One region of the Dyadobacter sp. HNCC25DJ183 genome, then DNA from elsewhere that is predicted to be linked to it. Evidence: riboswitches for the same ligand, from Rfam matches in the RefSeq annotation. Region 1 holds a riboswitch; the other holds the start of a gene.
The links. Region 1 has a riboswitch for S-adenosylmethionine ahead of AC1XTG_RS03670 (cysteine desulfurase family protein). Riboswitches for the same ligand answer to the same signal wherever they lie in the genome.
Positions count from the first base shown of each region.

Region 1 (11,461 bases):
CTACGGTCTTTTCTTACCTTATAAAACCAGGTTGCGAAATAGATCACAATGGGAGCGAAAAACACCTGGATCATGAAAAAAATCATTCCCAGCTCCAGCGCTGTAAAATACAGATAGTAGAACAGGTTACAGAGCAGGAACATTACTGCTGTGAACGCGAAAGTTCCTGTGTATCCCAGCTTGTAGCTTAATGTAATTACCCCGTCTTTCAGATCCTGCTGATGCTGGTATATCTGCGTCAGCGGATAGGCACCGGCGATCTGAAAGGAGCAGCCCAGAAGTACAAAGCAGTTTGCCTGTGTCAGTTCAAGCGCTTGTCCGGAGATGCCGGCGATGGACATGTAATAAGTAAATGCGCCCTGAAAAATCACCACCGTAAGAAAACCGCGCACGGGATATTTTTTGAGCCTGATCGAAGGTGAACTGTAAGCGCGGGAAGCGGCTATGTACAGCAGGAGACAGCCTGCAAAGAATGCGTTGATAAAAAAGAAGGCGATCAGGATGGCAGCTATATCCATCAAAATGGTGATATAAAACAGCTCAGAGGTAGGAAGCGGAGGCTTTTCCAGCCCGCCGACACTCTCTTCATCTTTGTCTATATAACTATTGTAACCATTGCTGGCGGGATATACCAGCAAGTGAATAACCAGCAAACTGAGCAAAGCCTGGTGGTGCACAACCGTTTCGGCCTGACTGTATGCAAAAAGGAATAATGGAAGAAGAAAAAAAGAGAAAGGGATTCTCAGCAGCCTGATCGTATCGCCATGAATGAGCATGGCGTAATTTAGTAAGAAAAGGAGTTTCTAGATACAAAAGCAGGATCAGCGCGCCAAGAAATTTTGAAGTGTTGCTTGATTTATAAAAAAAGGCCTGACAGCAGAGATTTTGCTACCAGGCCGCATTCAATTCACTTTGACAAGATTATTCCGGCGAGAGAATAGATGTTTTTACGTCGCCGAAAATCGTAGTACCGCTCCCTAGTTTTGCATAAGCACGGTAGAAAATCCTGTTTTCGTTCGAAGGAAGAAATTGCTCCTGTGACAATGTCAGCTGCGAAATCGGCGCCGAAAAGATTGTTTTTTCATCTGCTTCTGTGGGAATTATACCACTTGAACCGAAACCTGCGACGCGGTACAAAGTTCCATATTCAATTATAGGAATCTCACCCAGCTTTGGAAAAACGACTTTAAAAATTACGCTATTAGAATTGACGTTAAGATCCATTGTCTGGATTTCAGGTGCCTCAGGTGTTTCCGGCACCACGTGGTCGTCGCAGGAAAATGCCATTATAAAAATGGATAGAAACAGACAGAGCGCTGTGGCAGTCTTTTTCAAAGTAAAAACCCTCGTTTTCATAAGTTGCTTTTAAGTTACGTTTTCCGGCAATTTATGCTCTTCCAATTCTTGCATTCAACTCAGGCGTGCTCACGATTATTCTTCGGCAATTGCAGGTTTATCCACCGGTGGATACTACACCACAATTCTTCCAATGCGACAAAATCAACAGCAAACAGACTTATTGCACTCGCATAGCAGAGAGAGGAACACGTTTTTTTACCGTTAAAAAAGATTTTACAGAAAATTCAAAGCCACTCCGAACTATACGCACCTGTTAAGTGTATAAGCAGTACGAAATTCAGCTTTGACGCACGAGATTCGAATATTATTCAGATATGATAGGATATCGCAGAACATGGGCAACAACGAACTGATACTTGATAAAACGGATCTCCACATTCTCCGCCTTATGCAGGAAAATGCGAGGATCACCAATGCCGATCTGGCCAGGGAGTTGGAAATGGCGCCTTCTGCGGTTTTGGAGCGGGTGAAAAAATTGGAACAGAAGAATGTGATCAGGCAATATACCACGCGCATTGATCCCGCCGCACTCCGCCAGACGCTGCTCGCATTCATATCGATCAAATCGGCAGAGGGAATGGGCAGCAATGCGACGGCCAGGGAACTCGCCAAAATTCCTGAAGTGCAGGAAGTGCACCACATTGCCGGGGAAGACTGCTATCTCGTCAAAGTACGCACTTTTGACTCAGCCTCGCTGATGGAGCTGATGCGGAATTCGTTCAGCAAAATCCCCAAGATCATCTCGACCCGAACTACGATCGTCCTGGAAACTGTCAAAGAAGAACAACTATTAGTCATTCCTGAAAAATAAAAGCGTATGAAAACGGCAAACACAACTCCGTCAACCGCCCTGATTGTACTCGCTTATGCAACGGTTTACATTGTATGGGGCTCCACCTATTTCTTCATTCAAAAGGCACTTGCAGGCTTGCCGCCATTCTTTTTGGGCGCATTCCGCTTCGTAGCATCCGGTCTGATTATGCTGACGTGGAGCATCTTGCAGGGTGATCAGGTATTTTCTCGGAAAGCGATCAAGCCAGCGATTGTAACCGGCTTGCTGCTGCTTTTTGTAGGAAACGGGATTGTGATCTGGGTTGAACAATTTCTGCCAAGTGCAATGGTCGCCATTATGGTGTCCTCTGCCCCACTCTGGTTTGTGTTGCTGGATCAGCCGAAATGGGCGCAAAATTTTAGCAACAAATCTACCATAGTCGGACTTCTGATCGGATTTGCGGGGGTTATCCTGCTTTTCAGCGAGAAAATAATGGCCTCAATGAGTTCCTTAAACAGCTCACGCGATTTGTTTGCAATGGCGCTGGTAGTTGTTGGCTCAATGGCCTGGGCCGGCGGATCTTTGTACTCCAAATACAATTCTGGCTCCACCTCTGCCACCGTCAACTCCACCTGGCAAATGTTTGCAGCCGGAATCGCATTCACGCCTGGCATTTTCCTGACGGGAGAACTGGAAGGTCTTGACCTTGCCACTGTACCCGCAAGCGTCTGGGGGGCTGTCATTTACCTCATAGTATTTGGCTCCATTATCGGATACAGCGCTTATGTGTGGCTGTTGAAAGTCCAGCCTGCTACCAAAGTAAGTACCTATGCATACGTTAACCCTGTTGTTGCGGTATTGCTCGGGATATTTTTTGCCAAAGAAAGCATTAGTCTCCTGCAGATCGCAGGCCTTGTGGTCATTCTCGGAAGTGTGTTGCTGATTAACTTACATCAATACAGAAAGCCGAAGGTACTCGCAGGAAATGCTGTCTAGGATCATGTGTTGGTACAACATAATGTGATTACTCAGCTACAAAGCGTGAGGTCCGACACTCTTTCTACCTCTGAAATATCCCTGTTGCGACGGATCAGGACAATGATACGTTCAAAATCGATTAACCTTGAAACTTCAAATGCAATAATACCGACGAAGCTTTTTCCTTTGCTGCGGAAGTTCAGCCGCTTGATTTTTGCACCTTCAACCGATTCCACCGTAGCAGTAATTTTGTGTAAGCTGGCCGCATTGCGGTAATTAATCCTTAATAGAAAAGTGTCATTCATTTGGCTTGACTAATTTATATGATGGCTAATCTGGATTCTTTGTAAAAGGCAGGCACCCCTTCGTAGATGCCTGTCAATACCTTAACGATATAATCTACCTCGTCGAAGGTGTTCAGCTTGCTGAATGAGAAGCGTACATTTTCTTTGTTTTTCTGACAAGGCAATGCGGCGATCACGTGTGAGGTACCCTGGCTCGAACAGGCACTCCCGCCCGAAGCGGCAATCCCCGCCTGATCGAGTTGCTCCACAATGCTGCCCGCTGACAGACAGGGGAATGAGACATTAAGTACATTAGGAATGCTGTTCTCGACCGACTTGCTGTCCCCATTGTAACAAATACCTTCTATCCTGCTGACAGCCAGTTTGGAAACAAGGTAGTGTTTCAGTTTACTGACCTGCAATTGATCTTCATCCAGGTCGCGGTAAGCTACTTCGAGTGCACGCGCCAATCCTACGATCCCGATCACATTCTCGGTACCGCCGCGCTGGCCCCCCTCTTGTCCGCCACCCAAAATCAATGGGGCAATCCTGTGTTTTTTGTTGATATAGATAAATCCTACGCCTTTCGGTCCATGAAATTTGTGCGCAGATCCCACCAGAAAATCGACATTTTCGCGGCTCAGATCAAACCGGATCTTGCCGATTGTCTGGGTAGTATCTGTGTGGAATATAGCATTATAACGTTGAGCAAGAATACTGATGGCGTGGATATCGGTCAGGTTGCCAATCTCATTATTGGCATGCATTAAGCTGATCAATGTCCGTGGATTGGCCCGGAGCAGATTTTCGAGATGATACAGATCGACATTGCCCCGCTCGTCCAGGCGAACAAAGCTGATCTCGATATCCCCTTCTTTTTCATGGCGCGCCAATGTTTGCAAAACGGCTTTATGCTCGATTTTGCTGGTAATCACGTGACTGATTTCGTACGCACGGATTGCACCGGTCAGCGCCAGGTTATTGGCTTCGGTTGCCCCTGATGTAAAATAGATTTCCGCGGGTGAAGCTCCGAGTAAGGCCGCAACTGTCCTGCGTGCACTTTCAACTCCTTCCCTAGCTTTAAGGCCGGCCCAATGAGTGGATGAAGGATTTCCATAGTTTTCGGAGAGATAAGGTATGATCGCATCGATCACCTCGGGATCAAGCGCTGTGGTAGCGGCGTTGTCACAATAGATTTTCATACTTTCAAATGCTTTAATTTGGTTTTTGTCTCAGCCAAATACGTTTACTGCACGCGAACGTCATTTATAAGCAGCGCAATTCAGCGCGGCATTATTCAATCATTCAATACACTCGTAATCCGGTGGCTGGATTCTAGATTTATCAATAGAATTAGGTTGGGGCACCTTAAAAGTTTTAGGTTGCCAGAAGATCATAGAGCCTAACCTCTCCCTTCCTTCTTTATAAATCTACTAATTCGATAGACAAAGATGAAATAAAGAATCTGAATATCCAAATGGGCATTGAAAAATTTAGGGAAGATTATTCCTGAACAGGATTGTAGTAGCGCAGCACGAATGTTATTCCATTCGCTTCGTCAGCGCATTCAGCTCTGACTCTGTGGGAGTTGCGGAAGGGATTCCGTTGGCAGGGACCTGGATCTTGGCCGACCAGGCGATCGCATTCAAAACCAGTTTGCGGAAATTATCATTTTGCCAGTTCTTATGCATGTGTCCGCCTGTAAAGCCAAAGCCCCGGCCGCCGTCGGGCCTGTCGAAAGCCCAGGCGAGGGTTTGTAATTCTTTTCTTTCCAACACAGCTTCACGCACATATTTATTATTAGAGTGTGTACCGTCGGGCTGTTTAAGCGTAGATTCTGGCGGAAGTGCCTGCAAAATGGGTGTGATGTTCTTCATATCCTCTGCAAAGCGCATGTGGTAGTACCATTCGTCCAATATGGAGAATGGCTTTACCCCATTTGCAACAGGATGGTCAGGGTAGCGCGCGAATGCAGCTTCCCAGACCGGGTTAACTGACCAATTGGTCTCAAAATAGCCGCCGATCCATTTTCTGAACTGATCGCCCGGCGCTCCTTTTGGCACTTCCAGTGAAAAATGCAGAAAAACCAGACCAACTCCTTTGTTAGTCAGCCGGTTAACCTGCTCGGCGTGCAGATAAGCCATGTGATTGGCGTCACCTCCATCGGAATAAATCACAATGGCATCTGCATCTTCTAATATGCCGGGATCGGCAGGCCAGCCATTCCTTACAATGATCGCGGAAGCTTGCGGCACACTGTCGTTCAATGCTTTTGCAAGAAGAGTTGCGCCTCCATTATGCTCATGCTCACCTTTACCGTGACTGTCAGGGCCAGTGATAAAAACAATCTTCTTCTTTGCCTGAGATTTCGCCTGCCCATTTTGAACTGGCTGGGCAATGATATTTGTGTAAACAAGTACGAAAAACAGGATTGCTTTAAGCGCTTTTAGCATGGTTTTCTTGTCAAAGTGAAACATACCGGCCGATCGTAGCTGCGGTTGGCTATCCCAAACGGATTTCATAAGTACCGCTTTCACTTTTTTCCGGCACAGCTAATTCAAATTGTTCAGTTTGCTTTTCGCGCAAGTAGTTTTCTACTGCCAGGATTGCATCATTTTCATTTTCAACGTCTGAAACAGAAAGGATAACGCCTTTTTCCAGCTTTCCTGAACTGTCTTGATTTTTAACACTTGGCATAGCTTTCGATTTTAATGGTAAAAACTTAGATAACGAATTGAATAGTGTGCGGGGTTGGATATAGATAAAAGCGGCCAGCATGAAAGTTCAGACTGGCCGTTTTTAACACTTAACATTGGTTCAGATTACCTTCTTGGAATTGATCCACCTGTACTTGCGCCACCTGATGACGGTGTACCCGTGCTTCCTGGTACTGTTGATGAAGGTGATGTTGTGCTACCTGGCACGGTCGAAGGTGACGTAGTGCTACCTGGGATATTCGTGCGAGGTACATTATTGGTACCTGGAGTTGTAGTGCTTCCAGGGATAGTGCTTGATGGTTGCGTTGTGCTACCTGGCAATGTGCTCGAAGGCTGAGTAGTGCTGCCTGGCAGGGTCGAAGACCTGTTTGTTCCCGGAACTGCCGTCGGATCTGTTGTTGTACGTGGTACATTATCAGTTGACTGCGTAGTACCTGGAGTTGTGCTGCCCGGCATTGTCGTCCGCTGCGGAGTTGTTCCCGTTGGCTGCGTGGTGCTGCCCGGTAAAGTTCCTGTTGACTGCGTTGTGCTACCTGGCTGCGATGTTCCTGGCAATGTGCCCGGTTGTACAGTGCTTCCAGGAACCGTTCTTGGCTGCGTACTTGATCCCGCGCTTCCAGTGCCAGTCGTCGGCGATGTAGTGGAGGTAGCAGGAGTTGTTTGCGCAAAAGCAACTGTTGTACCCAACAATGCTAATCCTAATATGTTCATTTTTAATGCTTTCATGACATTTATTATTAAGTGAATAATCTGTTAATGAATGTGATAATTTGAAACAGATACAAAAAAGATCGTACCAGAACGAAGCGCCACAAACTGCTACGCGCTATACGTTTCCGCTTGCATTACTATACGTTAATGTGCTATTCGGGCACATTTAACACCATTATTTATGTCCCGAATACCCCTCCTATTCGACCGATCCACACACCAGATTTAAGGTTTACTTTATCGAGATTTGATAAACAAAATCAAAGCACTATGGAGAAAACACAGGAGATATTAACGGGAGATAAAACAAGCTCAGCCATTGAAAGCCAGGTTGTTAACAAAGAAGATTGGCTGCAAGCCCGTCTTGCATTGCTTGAAAGAGAAAAAGAACTGACCCGCCTGACAGACCAGATCGCCGCCGAGCGCAGGAAGTTGCCGAGAGTAGTTGTTGATAAGGATTATCAATTCGAAAGTACCGTAGGCACGGTCTCGCTTTCAGAACTGTTCAATGAAAATAGTCAGCTTATCGTTTACCATTTCATGTTTGCACCGGAATGGGAAGAAGGTTGCCCGGGTTGTTCCTTTTTTAGCGATCATATCAGTGGTCCGGACCTGCACATCCCGCACCACGATGTGTCAATAGTGGTGGTATCCCGCGCGCCTCTTGCCACGATCTTGCCTTTTAAGAAGCGAATGGGTTGGAATTTTCAATGGGTATCCTCTTACTGCAGCGATTTCAATTACGATTACCACGTCTCATTTACTCCCGAACAAGTTGCAAATGGGCAGGTATACTATAATTACCAATATCAGGCACTCGATTCGGTAACCGAGTTACCGGGAGTAAGTGTGTTTTACAAGGATAGCAACGGAGTGATTTACCATACTTACTCCACTTATGCAAGAGGATCAGATACGCTGCTCGGCGCTCACGCGTACCTTGACCTGACACCAAAAGGGCGAAATGAGGATGCAACAATGGACTGGATGCGCCATCACGATAAATACGAAACCAATAAGGGCAGAAGCAGCTGCTGCCACTAGCAACATGAATGGAAGTTATCCTTCCTCATTGTGAGGGGAATAACTTCCACAAATTACAAATCAATGCAGATCAGCGCTCTTCCATTACCAGATCCACGCGTTAAGTCACCAGGTTTACGGCAGAAATAACTACCTTTACTAACAAAATGTAAGCAGTATACAAAAGGTTAGTCAAATAGCTATTATAAGAATGGAGACAAAATTGATACAGCGGATTTCCAAGGTAGAATGTACAGGAAAGCTGAACGCATTAGGCGATGCACTTTATGTAATCGGTGGAAAGTGGAAATTGCACGTGATTATCGCGCTTACAGAAGGAAACAAGCGCTTCAACGATCTTCAAAGAACCATTACCGGCATTTCTGCCAGAGTACTTTCCAATGAGTTGAAAGAATTGGAATTGAATGGTTTTGTAAAGAGGATTGTACATACCGAGCCGAATGTACTGATCGAATACGAGCTCACTCCATACAGCGACACACTTCAACCCGTATTGAACGAGCTGGTAAAGTGGGGTGAAATGCACCGGTCGAAGATCCGTAGCGAGTGGGAACCTGCTACTGTGCTGGAAGCGTCACTGTAATATGCCACATATCTCCTGAGTTGGTTACCTTGTCGGTACCCCAAACGCCAGGTCCGCCGTCTGCCCTGAGATAGACGCCAAAGACGAGAGTGGTGATATTTGATCCTTTGACCAGCACACTGCCGCAAGCTGCTCCCCCGCCACAGTTGCCGGTAATGGGGCTTTTATCGTGCAGGATTTTGGTTTGCGCATCATTGATCACCATTTCCCGGTTTCCTGAGATTTTAGTCAATGTCAAATCAGGCGAGACCAGTTCAAGTTCTGTTGCAAAACCCAGTCGCTTGTCGCTGAAATTGGTCGTTGCGCCCAATCCTACAAAAGATAGCACGGGATTATTTACCGGCCTGCTGAATTGGAGGCGAAGCTTGCCGTAATAGTAGCGGCTGGTGTCTGAGGTCGGGGCCTTGGCTGTGATCAAAGGCTTGGCTGAAAGGAATATTTGCACACCAGGATTGGCATACAGATTAACTCCCCGGCCAACCGGTCCATTCGGATGTGCGGTAAAAATGGAACGGGTTGTGTCGGTAAAATAATAGTTGCTGTTCACCACCGGAACCTGTCTCACGTGCGTACTGCTTGCACCAGAGGCTGCACCGAATGTTAACCCGGTAACGTGCTGCGGAACATTCACGTAAGTCTGGTCATCGAAGCTGAGTGTCAGCGTAAGTTCTTTCTCCGGCTTTTGAAAGTAAATCCCGTCATCGGTATTACCGTTCCTGTTAAAGAAAAATGAGAGCGTCTGCGGAATGGAAGTGGGACCTTTCGGAACAGGTGGCTTGTAGCTGTTACTGACGCCATCCTGTACAAATTCTAATGTATGCTGTGCAAAAACGGACGGGATTGAACCCAGCAAGAACAGCAGCAGGCCCGAAAATCGGGACACTCTGGTAAGTGAAGAAAGCATGTGTACTTATTTAAATATCGTTGAGAATGCCAATTGCACAGGCAATATAGGATTTATGATGCACGGTTAGGAAGATTTAACACAAAATTTACCTTCCCACACCTGCACGGCTGGCGTGATTTAAACAGCTGTATGGTCACCAAGCAGCTTTGCAACGCGCGGATCAAGCGGCGGGGTAAGACTCGCGAAAAGCCACCAGGGATGAATTCTGGCACCTGCTTTAACCAACTTTTCAATAATAGATAAGTGATGCGGGGCGACACCTTCGTGTACAGTTGCCCACAGCGTTTGATCCAGCACCGTTCCGCCGAACTCATTCCTGGCTTCCAGCGGCGCTTTTCTGCGCAGCAAAATCTGACATGTTTCCGTACAGCCATAGTAGGCTGCCCAATGCAGCGCAGTCCACCGGCAGAAATCTGTGGATGCAATACTCACTCCCTGATCCAGCAGGAATTCAACCACTTCGGCCCTGTTGTGCATTGCAGCCCACACCAATGCAAGTTCGAGCTGCTTTTCGGGATTGCTCCTGCAATCAGCCCAGGGTACCTGCACAGTTGGCGTCTGGGATTTCAACATTCCTCTTCCTCTTAAATAACCGGAAACCTCTTCAAGGTGCCCCAATGCAGCGGCCGCGACGATGGTATCTACCCTTGCGCCGCGGCGCACCAAGGTTTCGGCGGCGAGCGGGTAATGAAATGATATGGCGGTAAGCAATGGGGAACAATCGTTGTTGCAGCCGTTTACAGCCGCGCCGTAATCGAGCAGTTTTTCGACCAATGCAGTCTGTACACCTGCGCGGGCGGGATGCACACTGGAAACGAGCAAGTCAAGCGTCGTGTGCCAGTTACTTCCATAAACATCCGCCGCAGCATCCACTTCGCTGCCTGCATCAAGCAGGGTTCCCGCAATTGAGGTTGCATTGGTCGCAGACTTCTGCCTGAATTGTTCCACCCCGTTGGCAGCCAGGTAATGCAGAAGCGTCGCCCTGTGAGTGCGCGTGGAGCGGGTACTGATTAACGCAGGATCTTCGGCAATCAGCCTGCTGAGCGTATGCACGTCACCGCTCACAATTGCATCTGCCGCCTGCTCAAACCGGCAGGTAAGAGAACTTTCATCGTCAAGCTCGGTAAGGTGGCTCGTAAATACACGGTAGTCTGCAAAACCATGCTGCCGGGCAATGGTCAGTCTGGCGTCATCTATGTTAAACTCGCTCGACGAAAGGTTAACCTCATTGAATTTGTGAGGATCAGGGTGGTATTTCAGCACGTACTTAACGGAGTGGTCATCCAGCTGAAGGTATGACTTCAGCAACTCCCGCGACTTTTGCTCGTAGCTCTCCAGCGTTGGCTGGATGACGAGAGTGATCACATCAGTGGTATTCATAATCGTTGCGGAGAGGTTGTAAAGGCTGCTGAACATGACCGGAAACTAAATTCTTGCACGTTCAGCAGCCGTTTAGGCAATAAAATAGACCGGAAATCAGATTCTATTGATCCAACCTCCCACAAACTTATTATTCGGTAAACGCCCGAAACCACCGATACCCGTAAGCTTCCAGCGTAATGGTATGATTACCGTCGCTATCCACCTGACTTTCAATATTATTCATTAAATCAATGAGCCGTCCTGTACCTGCCTGCTCTTCGGGCACTACCAGCTCCAAAGATTGTGCCTGGAAATTGTGCCACACGAAGAGGATTTTGGACCGCCAGGTATATTTCATGCCGAGTATCTGCTTGTGGCCGGTATCCAGGATCTCCCAGTTACCGTAGCCGATTTCGGGACATTCTTTACGTAGGCGGATCAATGTCGTCATCCAGTTGAGCAGCGAGCCCGGATCGCGGCGCTGGCGCTCCACATTGGTATGTTCATAGGAATAATAACCGTCGCGCACCACCGGATTGACAAGTTTTTCTGCTTTTGAAAACCCGGCGTTATTTTCGGCTGACCATTGCATCGGTGTTCTTACTGCTGCACGCTCCGGCAGGGTAAGGTCCTCCCCCATTCCTATCTCATCCCCGTACCGGATCACCGGCGTACCCGGCAGGGAGAACATCAGGCTGTATGCAAGCTCGGTCTGCTGCCGGTTACCGAGCATCGGCGAAAGCC
Region 1 is NZ_JBXHAP010000001.1:907,076-918,536, forward strand. It holds gene AC1XTG_RS03645 (UbiA family prenyltransferase) at 1-776, opposite strand, end outside; gene AC1XTG_RS03650 (hypothetical protein) at 922-1,356, opposite strand; gene AC1XTG_RS03655 (Lrp/AsnC family transcriptional regulator) at 1,694-2,170, shown strand; gene AC1XTG_RS03660 (EamA family transporter) at 2,177-3,127, shown strand; gene AC1XTG_RS03665 (hypothetical protein) at 3,160-3,414, opposite strand; gene AC1XTG_RS03670 (cysteine desulfurase family protein) at 3,429-4,595, opposite strand; SAM riboswitch class I at 4,732-4,824, opposite strand; gene AC1XTG_RS03675 (ThuA domain-containing protein) at 4,935-5,846, opposite strand; gene AC1XTG_RS03680 (hypothetical protein) at 5,896-6,090, opposite strand; gene AC1XTG_RS03685 (hypothetical protein) at 6,216-6,836, opposite strand; gene AC1XTG_RS03690 (DUF899 domain-containing protein) at 7,092-7,865, shown strand; gene AC1XTG_RS03695 (winged helix-turn-helix transcriptional regulator) at 8,056-8,448, shown strand; gene AC1XTG_RS03700 (hypothetical protein) at 8,423-9,352, opposite strand; gene AC1XTG_RS03705 (ankyrin repeat domain-containing protein) at 9,473-10,735, opposite strand; gene AC1XTG_RS03710 (alpha-amylase family protein) at 10,866-11,461, opposite strand, start outside.

Region 2 (11,461 bases), on a different contig from region 1:
GGGGAAGAAAATTCGACCATAACCGACGCGCCGTTCGAAGGCGAAGTGCCATAGTCAGGATCGCTTTTCATCTTTTCAAGCAGGTCGAGCCAGGTTTGATCCTTTAAGCTGATATTAAGAAACCCCTGAACTACATTGAAGCTCTGTACCACAGAAGAGGCTTCAACAAGCGATGCGCCGATGATTTGTCCGATCTCGGCAGGCGCTTTGCGGGTTGTTTTGGTAAGCGGGAAGGTTACGAATGTATAAAAGCCCTCAAATTCTTTTTTTGTTGGTTGCAAAATGACTTCCTCAACATCAATATCGAAATGCTTTTGGATCGCTTTTTGGATATCGTCTTTTAATATAGCTTCAATTGTCATGAAAAATGGTGTAAGCGGAAGTGTGCTCCTGAATGCCGGGACGCATTTCCTGTCGTTTTTATTTGAATGAAAATATTTCTTATATTAATAGTGATGTTATCTTTTTTGATGCAAAATTAGGGTAAATATTGAAGAGAGTTACACCCCACCAGGAAGAAGTTATGTCCAATTACCTGCTTCGTTTTTTCCGGACAAATATACTGCTGCTTATTCTTCTGGCTCCATTCACCGGCGCGTGGGCGCAGCTCCACCAGTCTGATCGGTTGGAGATCCCGACCAGTTCTTCTACCTCGGAGCAATTTGAAGTATTTAGTCTGGGTGAAAAAGGTATTCTCTCCGTAATCCGTGGGGATGAATATTCGAGCAGTCGCAATGAGAAATGGAATTTTGTAAAGTACGATACAACGCTGAAAGTACTCTGGCGGACTGCTTACAAGCTTGATTTCCGGTATATCCCTGTCATGGCGTACAAGGGAGAAGAGTCGGGATACTGGCTTTTCGCAGAACCGGATACCGACAAGTTCCTCTTCTTGCAACTTAACTTCAACGATGGGTCCATTGATACGTTCAAAGGAAACCTGTTGTCTGGTGTGGATGTGCAGCAGTTCAAAGTTATCGGCAGCAAAGCGTTGGTTTCCGGCTACTATCGCTCCCGGCCCGTGGTGATCGTCCATTCCTTTTTCGACCATACCACCCGGGTCTTACCCGGGCTCTTCGAGAAAAATACTGAGCTGAACAATGTAGATATCAATGAGATCGACGGCTATATCAATGTAATTACCTACGCTTACCGGAAGAAAAACTGTGTTTTCGAGATCAAAACTTACAATTATGACGGGAAGTTTTTAAAGAAAACAACATTAAGCGACCCAAGATACAGCTTCATTTCAGGACAAATTGTGCCACTTAATTCTGACGATTCTTACCTGATTGGAAACTATTCAGTGGGCTGTACCCAATACTCTCAGGGTTTGTATGTTACGCACATTGAGGATGATACGCCCAAAGAAGCGCAGTTTATTGAATTTTCTGATCTGCAAAATTTCTTCAATTACATGAAACCGAAACGTAGGCAGCGCGTTTTGGAAAAAATTGGTAAAAGAAAGAGTCTAGGCAAGGAAAACCGTTTTCGGTACCGCCTGCTGGTTCACGAGCTGATCCAGACACCCGAAGAAATCGTGCTGGTTGCCGAAGTTTACTATCCCAATCAACGTTCATCTAATCCGATTATCTCCGGTGGCATTACCCGTCCTTACATTTCCCGCTCGCTGGAAGGCTATCGGTACACGCACGCAATAGTTTGCGGGTTCGACAGGAATGGAAAGTTTATGTGGGACAACACGATCACCATTAAAGATCTTACCAGCTTCGATCTGCAGGAAATGGTGCAGGTAACGCCCGTTGACGATTATTTTGTGCTCGCTTATCCACAGGAAGGTGAAATTCACACCGAGGTGATCAACCGGGACAAAGTGGTGGTGGAAACTGAAAAATTCAAGATTAACCCGAAATCGGAGAAAGAGAAAGTGCTCAATAATGAAGACGGCTACCTGTCGCCTTGGTACGGCCAGTATTTCCTTGCCTACGGAATGCAGCGAATCGGTACTTCAACGATAGGGCAGGGCAGGGAGGTTTTTTATGTCAACAAGCTGACTTACAATACAGAAGAGATCGGAAAAGTGGGCTTGAAAGAAGCTTCACGCCCACGCTGACTTATCTAGTCTACCAGCCAGATGTGGTCCTGTTCAAAACCTTGTTCTTTCCATTCAACTTGAACACGCTGGCTCTCAACTGTACTTACTTTCATTCCCGCATAGTCTGGACCAAGAGGCAGCTCGCGATTATAGCGGCGATCAATCAATACCATTAGCTCAACCACTTTTGGCCGGCCAAATGCAGTCATTGCGTCCAGTGCAGCACGTACCATTCTGCCGCTGGCAAGAACATCGTCAATCAGGATCACTTTTTTGCCCTCGATCAAAAACGGCACATTGGTTTTATTTGGTACCAGTGGCGACTCTCTTCTTCTGAAATCGTCCCGGTAGAATGTAGCATCCAGGTAACCCAATGGAATATTCTTCCCTGTTCTTTCGCGCAGCTCGGCAACAATGCGCTCGGCAAAGTAGATCCCGCGCGGCTGCAGCCCCATTACCACCGAATTGGAAAAATCCTGGTGGTTTTCAATCAACTGCTGGCACAACCGGCTGATCATGATTTCCAGCAAAGGGCTACTTAGTATCAATCGTTTTTGGGGCATCATGTATTTTCCCTGAATTTTAGCCTAAATTAAGTGCTCTATTACGAAATCAAAAACTTTTGACAAATGAAATACCTTATTGCCGGATTGGGAAATATCGGTCCGGAATATGCTTTTACCCGGCATAATGTCGGATTTATGGTACTGGACAGGCTGGCTGCGCAGCACGATTTTAAGTTCAGCTTTGAGAAGCTGGCGTTTGTAGCAGAATGGAAATACAAGGGTAGGCAGATCTATTTTATCAAGCCCACAACATATATGAACCTGAGCGGAAAGGCTTTGCGGTACTATATGGACCAGTTCAAAGTCTCTGCCGAAAACACGCTGGTGATTGTTGACGAGCTGCAACTTCCGTTCGGTACATTGCGTATCAAGCCCAAGGGAAGTCACGGCGGGCACAATGGTTTGAGAAACATCGAAGAATTGCTCGGCTCGTCGGAATATCCCCGGTTGCGCTTTGGGATAGGTAACAATTTTCCTCGCGGCAGGCAAGTAGATTATGTGTTAAAGGCTTTTTCCCCAGAGGAAATGATCGAATTACCGATATTCCTGGACAAGGCTGGCGACATGGTTACTACTTTTTGTACTTTGGGAATACAATCGGCAATGAACAATTATAACCAATGATTGTACATTTTTAAGAAAATATAATTATTTCAAGATTATAGAATATTTGGTTTTTTTCTATTTATTCGAAATAATATAAAATACTACCTCTCGAAAAAAAGATAAAGTTGCAAAAAGGAGGTTAAAATTGATATTTAATTCCCAATAAAATTTTGTTGCCGTAAAATCAACAACTTTGTAATTTCAAAATTAACGCTGATATTTGTATCACGGTTGGCGGAGGTTAAAATTGAATTAAACCATGATGCTAATCGAAATTGTTTTATATTTGTATAAATAAAACAAGAATATGCCCTCCTCAGTGTCAGGCAGCTATAAAATGAGATGATACGGAGGAAGTCAGCGCGTTGTTAAAAACCAGGATTGATCTTTTTACCATTAAAAGCCGTAAAAGTGATTAATCATCAAAAAAGGGAGTAGCATTAACAGCGACATTACTTTAGATATGCAACCCGCTCGCAGGATCTTTTATTAACTGCAAACGGTTTAAGATATAAAAGAAAAGAAAAGGTTAAGGGTTTAGGAATAGTCAGTATAAAGCCATCTCAATGAGATGGCTTTATCTTTTTACAGGCTCCGCCCAAATGTCTACCCGACGGTTCGAGCGCTTGTCTGTCTCCGACCTGTTCACCCGCTTCGGCTGTGCCGAGCCGTAACCGTTTCCTTCTATGCGGTCTGCCGGAATTCCTTTTCCGATCAAATGCGTTTTTACCGTTTCTACCCGCTTATTGGATAGTTCAAGGTTCTTCTCAAAATTCCCGGTATTGTCCGTATGGCCTTTCAAAAGGATCTTTAAGCCAGGATGTTTTTGAAAGTAGCCGGCAATGGAATCCAGGTCAGTCAGTGACTGCCCGTCTATTTCTTCCGTTCCCTGGTTGAAGTACAGTGTTGTTAATGGAGTGGTGTAGGTTTCCGGTGCCAGACTGATCAGCGACTTGATTTCCTCATACCTATTGGTGGTTTTGACGGCTACACTCTTGCTTTGAAACCCGTCTGCACGTGCCGAAATCCGGTAAGACTCGTACGGAGTCAGTTCAAAATTATAAACTCCTTCTACCGTTTTAGTCTGCGCAACCAGAGAATCGTTGTCCGACTTTCTTACCATTACCTCCGCATCATGTACAGGTTTGAGGTTGCGGCCGTCGTAAACTTTCCCCGTAACCAGCGAAAGGTTTTTGTTCCGCCCTGGTTTTTCTGCCACCTTTTCCTCCGGCTGAGGAGCAGTTTCTTCCTCCTTTGCAACTGGCTCTTTGAAGGTTTTGCTGATCGTCTGGTAGCTTCTCCTTACAAAAACAGGCGTCATCACACGATCATAAACACGGATCAATGCAATGGAGCCTGAACTGGCTTCGTGGTTGGCAACCAGGTCATCCTGAAAAAAGTTAAGTACCTGGTCCTGGTCCAGCATTCCCTCACTTCCGGGATCTTTGAATTCCAGCTTCGACTGACCATTGATGTACATCTTGATAGTCTTGGTATCGAAGTCACGCGAGTACACATAATGCACATACTGATTGGCTCTCACCGGAGCTTTCTCACCGATCGCGTAATCGTAGAAATTCAGTTTCCCGTCATAGATGTAACTTCCGTAATCGCTTTTGCGGTTTTTAAAATCGAGAACCCGCTTCCAGCTGTCGAGCTCCGTCATTTTGAAATATATCTCGACAGTAAACGATTTGCTCAGAAATCCCTTCGCTTCCGTATTGTTAAACTGTAATCCGCTGTTGTTTTCAAATTGATAGATCGTGCGGTTGAGGTAATCGGAGCCGGGGATCTTTTCTTTGATGTACTGCCCTGGTTGCCCAAGTACTTTCAATGCAGGTCCGCCGCTTTCAATCGGATTCAGCCCATTGTTAAAGTCGTACGTCCATTGATTTTGGGAAAATGCAGGAGTGCACCAGCTTGTCAGAAGAAATGCGAAAAGCAGTACATTTTTTCGAGTAATCATGCTCAAAAATATGAAAAGTGCCGGCGGAAGCCGAAATGCATCCTGTATTTTTGATCCATAATCTGTTTCGTGTGTGAAAAATATAGGTATTGGTCTTCTTTTTTCCATTTTGTGGTCCTCAGCCTCAGTTGCAACCAAATTCGGGGTGCAATCTGCTCCTCCTTTGGTGTTGGCAAACGTGCGCTTCTTTATTGCGGGCATTTTGCTCCTTTCATTTTCTTATGCATTTGGCAAAGGTTCAACCTACCGCATGCCGAATAAAAAAGAATGGAAGCAATTGGCCGTCTTTGGTTTTTTGAATACAACGTTATACCTGGGCCTCTACGTGTGCGCAATGAAATATACCGCTGCCGGCATAGGTAGCCTGGCAGTGTCCACCAATCCGCTGATTATCGTTTTGCTATCATCGTGGTGGTTAAAGCGCAAGCCGCAGAAGGAAGAGTGGCTCGGGATTGTGCTGGGAATGGCGGGGATCGGCATTGCTACCTATCCTTTGCTGGCAGACAGCTACACGACTGTCGGAGGAATAACGCTGCTGCTGATCAGCATGGTAGCAGTATCCGCAGCCAGTGTTTACTACGCATCTGTCAATTGGGAGCTGCCCAACTTGCTGATCAACGGCTGGCAGGTTTTCATTGGCGGCATATTGTTATTGCCCGCAACATTTCTGCTCAGCGATCTGTCAGCAACTGTTTATGACAAAGTTTTCTGGGGCTCCGTTTTATGGTTGAGCCTGGCGGTATCAATCGCAGGGTTGATCTGCTGGTTCTACCTCTTGCGCATTGATACCGTCAAGGCTTCATTGTGGCTGTTTCTCTGTCCCTTGTTCGGTTTCTTCTTCGCCTGGTGGTTGATGTCCGAGCCGATTACAGGCTATACCATAGCCGGAACAATCCTTGTAATTGGCGGATTGTATGCGGGACAACGAACAAAACTTTCAGGAAAGCGGGCGGCTTAATCGTCGACCAGAATTTCTCCTTTGAGGTACAATTTCGCCTGGCCGCCAATGTAAACACGGTCGCCGTCGAGCTCGCATTTAAGATAGCCACCTCTCTTGGAAAGCTGCTTGGCGACCAGCTTGTTCTTTTCAAGCTTCTCAGCCCAGTAAGGGATAAGGGTGGTATGCGCCGAGCCAGTGACCGGATCTTCGTCAATACCAGACTGAGGTGCAAAGAACCTTGACACAAAATCCACATCTTCACCCGGCGCGGTCACGATAATGCCTCTTGCAGGAATAGTAGAAAGAATAATGATGTCAAAATCCAGATTGCGCACGATATCTTCTGACTCGACAACGACCATGTAATCTGTTTTTCCTTTATAAACTTCCAGCAGATGCGTCGTGTTCAGACTTTCTGCCAATGCCGGAGGCGGTACTGCCACATGGTATTGATCTGCCGGAAAATTAAGTGTTAGCCAGTCTTCTTTGCAATCCACGCGCAGCTCGCCGCTTCGTGACTGAAATGATATCGTATAACCCTCGTAATTCTGAATATTAAAAATCACATAGGCAGTAGCCAGTGTCGCATGCCCGCAAAGATCAACTTCTACCGAAGGCGTAAACCAGCGGATATGAAAGCCATTTTCAGTAGGAATGTAGAATGCAGTTTCAGCAAGATTGTTTTCTGCTGCTATATTAAGCATGGTTTCGTCCGGCAGCCATTGCTCTAATGGAACAACTGCGGCAGGGTTACCTCCAAAAAGTTTATCGGTAAAAGCATCAATCTGATATATAGGGAGTCTCATCGGGGTTGGTCGTGTTAGTAATACAAGGTATTAAAAAAATATGCTATTGAAAGAAGGTCTCAGGCTAAATTTTCAATATAATTTATTGGAATGATATAAATTATTTTATGCCTGAACCGCGTCTATCTTTTCTTGTTTTTCATTCTCAAATATACTCCGTTTGTCCAGCCGAAACCTTCCTGAACTTCATATTCACCGCCGCCTGCAATCAAATTGGTGTTGGACACATTGTATTTTTCAAGCATTTTTCCTGAATGTTTAAACTCCTTTTCGATCAGACCAAGCCACTCGGCAGACAGTTCATTGGCAGTCCGGTGAAAGTTGTAATTCCTTAAACCTTTATAGGCAATCCACTGCAATGGAGCCCAGCCATTTGGCGCATCCCACTGCTGTCCTGAGTTCAATGTGGTAGTCAGCAACCCGCCTGATTTCAGAAAGTTGAGCCTGATGTAAGCTCTTACATAATGTGAATTCTGCTTGGGCGCGAGTTTGAAAAATAGTGGAAATGTTCCGGCCAGCGTAACGGCTTTTGTGAAACTTTGTTTTTTAAAATCGTAGTCCATATAAAAATTCTTCTCGGTATCCCAGGAATACAGCTGGATTGCCAGCTTACGATCGATGGCTTTTCCGGTATAAACCTGGTGCAACGTAAGATTGCCACTCAGCAGGTAAGCTTCGGCAAGTGTTTGTTCCAGGTAATACATCAGACAGTTGAGGTCGATCGGTATAATGTCGGTAGTGTGGATAGTTGAAAAGTCATTTTCATTTGAAAACCACCTGCTGCTGAAATCCCAGCCCGATTCAGCTGCGGCGCGGATGTGGCGGTAAATCTCTTCGGGCGCGGTCCCGTGATTTTCCTTTGCATGAGCCGCAAGTTCCACATCTTCGCGGTAAGATTCCGGTCTCGGTGCCGCCTTGTCATCCCAGTACCTGTTCAGCTTCATTCCGTTGGGAAGGTATACCAGACGGCGGTAGGCTGTAAACGGTTCGCCGGTGCTGCTGCCCGAATCCATCCAGTAATCGTACTCTTTCTGCATTTGAGGCAGGTACCGCTTCAACACTTTCTTGCCTTCCATTTCACTGAAAAGTCTGACCATCAATGAAAAGAACGGTGGCTGGGACCGGGACAGATAATAGGTCCGGTTGGCTGTGGGAATGTAGCCGAAGTTGTCGATGAGGTAAGCAAAATTATCTATCATGCTTTGAACCAGATCCGTTCGTCCGGCCTCTTTCAAGCCCAGTAATGTGAAGTAGCTGTCCCAGTAATAGATCTCCCTGAACCGGCCGCCCGGAACCACATAAGAGTAGGGCAGTGGGATCAGTGAGCCGCCGCGTTCCTGGCTCTCCGGTTGCCTCGTCAGCACGGGCCACAGCCTCCTGATATGTTCCGAAACAGAAGCATTTTTATCCGCCTGAAAAGTCAATGCGATATGAGCAGGCAGACGAAAATACTTTTCCACAAATCCTGCCATATCAAAATCAGCAGCGATTTTCTCCCGGTGATAACGCTCTATAATCAACACCGGATCTTCAAGCGGGATCGCATCTGCGAAGGTTTTTGAGTCCGGGAAAATGTGACTATTCTGTACGTCTTTGAAGAGGGTACCGTAAAGATCCTCCGGTGAAACATGGGACTGTCCGTAAGTAAAAGCAGGTGCAATAAAACCGTACAAAACAAACTGATTTTAAAGGGTTAATACGCTAACACTGGCCCAATAACATCATTTTTGAGCTCCAATGCACTTCTATTTGCTATAAAAATTCAACGAGCTGACCTGTGCTTTTGTTCCTTCCGGCCCATAAAACCAGCTTGCCGAGGCCAATAGAATTTGGTAGTTTGTTTGCATTTTCCCGCGTCCCGGCTTAATATTGTACCATCAAGTCAATTGCTCCACCAAAGCGGTTGATTTATAAAGAAGAGGCGAGAGAATGGGCTCAATGAACCTCTGGCAACCTGCTACCAATGTGGAGAAAGGTGCTAATTCCCACCTAATTTATTAGGAGATATAAAATCAATTCGCGTGTTCTTACAGTTAGAAATTTCCGTAAGCCGAATGGCTTTATTCTCGCACCTGCAACTGAAAGGAATTTTTCAGATGTATTAGTCACTATGTTTTTTGTCAAAAAAGGTGACCTTACTATTTTGTACTTAACTGTGCTTGCGCACCTATGCAGTCGGAACAAAAAATATTCAAACATCCCTATCCTTATTCCCTGGAAATGGGCGGCGAACTGGCCGGTTTTGAGCTATCATACACTACCTACGGAACAATCAACCCGGAACAGAACAATATTATCTGGATCTGCCACGCACTTACCGGCAGCTCCAATGCAGCCGAATGGTGGGACGGGCTTGTAGGCGATGATAAATATTTCAACCCCTCAAAGGATTTCATAGTTTGTGTGAATGTGCTGGGCTCCGCATATGGTTCCACCGGGCCTCTTTCGGTAAATCCCAAAACACAGAAACCTTACTACCGGGATTTTCCTGTGATTACCGTCCGCGACGTCGTTGGTGCCATGGACCTGTTGCGACAGGAGTTGGGTATCAGGAAAATCAAGATCTGTATCGGCGGATCGCTGGGCGGACAGCAGGCGCTTGAATGGGCGGTTGAAGTTCCCGATTTGTTTGAAGAGCTGGTACTGATTGCTTCCAATGCATTGCATTCGCCCTGGGGAATTGCCTTTAACGAATCCCAGAGAATGGCGATTGAGGCAGATCCTACTTTTAAAGACGATCATCCCGAAGCAGGCGCTATGGGAATGCGGGCAGCCAGGTCAATCGCATTGCTGTCTTACCGCAATTATGACACTTACAACTTTACCCAGGCAAGAGATAACCCCGACCAGATCGACGATTTCCGGGCTTCTTCCTATCAGCAGTACCAGGGAGATAAGTTTGTGAAGCGTTTTAATGCATATTCCTATTGGGTTTTGTCCAAAATCATGGACTCGCATAATGTAGGCCGTAACCGCGGCGGGATTGTGCACGCGCTGGGTCTGGTGAAAGCCAAAACGCTCGTGCTCGGAATTAAGTCCGATCTGTTATTCCCGCTTTCAGAGCAGCAATTTTTGGCCCGCCATATTCCTGACGCAGTTTTCCAGGAGATAGATTCGCTTTATGGTCACGATGGTTTCCTGATTGAGTACAAGCAGCTTACGCAGGTAATCAGGGCGTGGCAGGAGACAAACGGACAGTTGGAAATGGCTAAGATCTAGCCATTTCCAAGTCGTATTGTGTTATTTTGAAATGCTGAGCAGCAATTCAGGTTCGTTGGTAGTAATGTAATCCACATCTTTTTCCAGGAACCATTTCAATGCAGATTCGTCGTTTACAGTCCATACATTCGTAGTCAGCTTCTTCGCTTTCATCGCAGGAATGTAATCCTCGTTTTTCTTATAAACATTGTAATGGTAGTCGATTCCGTCCAGTCCGGCTGCGGCGATTTCATCCGGCGTTTTATCTCCGTTTAAGTATTCCACGTGCGCTTTTGGTGCGAGTTCCTTCACTTTTTTACATACATCAAAATCAAAGGCGATGTAGTCGGTGATCTTCTCGACTTTCAGCTTTTTCACCATTTCTACGCATTTGGCAGTCAACGCAAGTGATCTTTCCTTGCCCATTGAAGAGGTTTTGATTTCCAGGATCAGCCTCGTTTTCTTCTGTTTCGCGCCAGCCTTCAGGTAAGCTTCCAGTGTGGGTAGCGACTCGCCGTTTTCCAGCTTGATCTGCGACAATTCGCTCGCATTGGTTTTTTCAACATGGGTACCTTTAATGGAGTGATCGTGCAATACAAAAAGCACGGAGTCGGCTGACATATGCACATCAAACTCGCTTCCATAGCAGCCGAGCTTGATCGCGTGCTCCAATGCACCAATTGAGTTTTCAGTAGCGCCGGTATGCTTCCATGCGCCGCGGTGAGCGATCACCTTGTTCTTGTTTTGTGACATTCCTTCAAATGCAGTCAAGCTCAAAAAACCTGCCGCAAGCATAGCAAATACTTTCTTCATTTTGTAAAAAATTAAACTGAACTAACTGGAAATACAAGTAGCCCTGAACCAGGTACTACTGCTAAGAATTGCGAAAATTACGGCTTGTAAGTCGCAGCTGTATTAGGCGAATGTTAAGATTGCGTGCCAACATTCGTATGTTTCACAACCGTTATCGCTACCATCTTGGAAGTTGGTGTGTTACTTTTCTCCGCTACACTGCCAATCGGCACCAGTACATTGGTCTCAGGGAAATAGGTGGCCGCACAGCCTTCCGGGATCCGGTATTCTACCACAACAAACTTTCTTGCAACCCTTTCCACACCGTCAAACCGGTTGTACAAATCCACAAGACTACCGTTTTCCAAATGCCGCGCTGAGATATCACGGCGGTTCATCAGAACAACCCTTCGTTCGTTGAAGATACCCCGGTAGCGATCGTTCAGGCCGTAGACTGTCGTGTTAAACTGGTCGTGACTCCGGATCGTCATCATCATCAGCTCACCTTTTTCCAGTTTGTTTTCGATCACC
Region 2 is NZ_JBXHAP010000007.1:382,398-393,858, reverse strand. It holds gene argS (arginine--tRNA ligase) at 1-362, opposite strand, end outside; gene AC1XTG_RS19520 (hypothetical protein) at 491-2,074, shown strand; gene pyrR (bifunctional pyr operon transcriptional regulator/uracil phosphoribosyltransferase PyrR) at 2,080-2,619, opposite strand; gene pth (aminoacyl-tRNA hydrolase) at 2,686-3,246, shown strand; gene AC1XTG_RS19505 (OmpA family protein) at 3,806-5,194, opposite strand; gene AC1XTG_RS19500 (DMT family transporter) at 5,268-6,152, shown strand; gene AC1XTG_RS19495 (PhzF family phenazine biosynthesis protein) at 6,149-6,940, opposite strand; gene treA (alpha,alpha-trehalase TreA) at 7,063-8,613, opposite strand; SAM riboswitch class I at 8,846-8,953, shown strand; gene AC1XTG_RS19485 (homoserine O-acetyltransferase family protein) at 9,110-10,159, shown strand; gene AC1XTG_RS19480 (glycerophosphodiester phosphodiesterase) at 10,181-10,951, opposite strand; gene AC1XTG_RS19475 (FdhF/YdeP family oxidoreductase) at 11,065-11,461, opposite strand, start outside.
Region 2: linked by a shared signal. The riboswitch ahead of AC1XTG_RS19485 (homoserine O-acetyltransferase family protein) and the one ahead of AC1XTG_RS03670 (cysteine desulfurase family protein) in region 1 are both predicted to bind S-adenosylmethionine.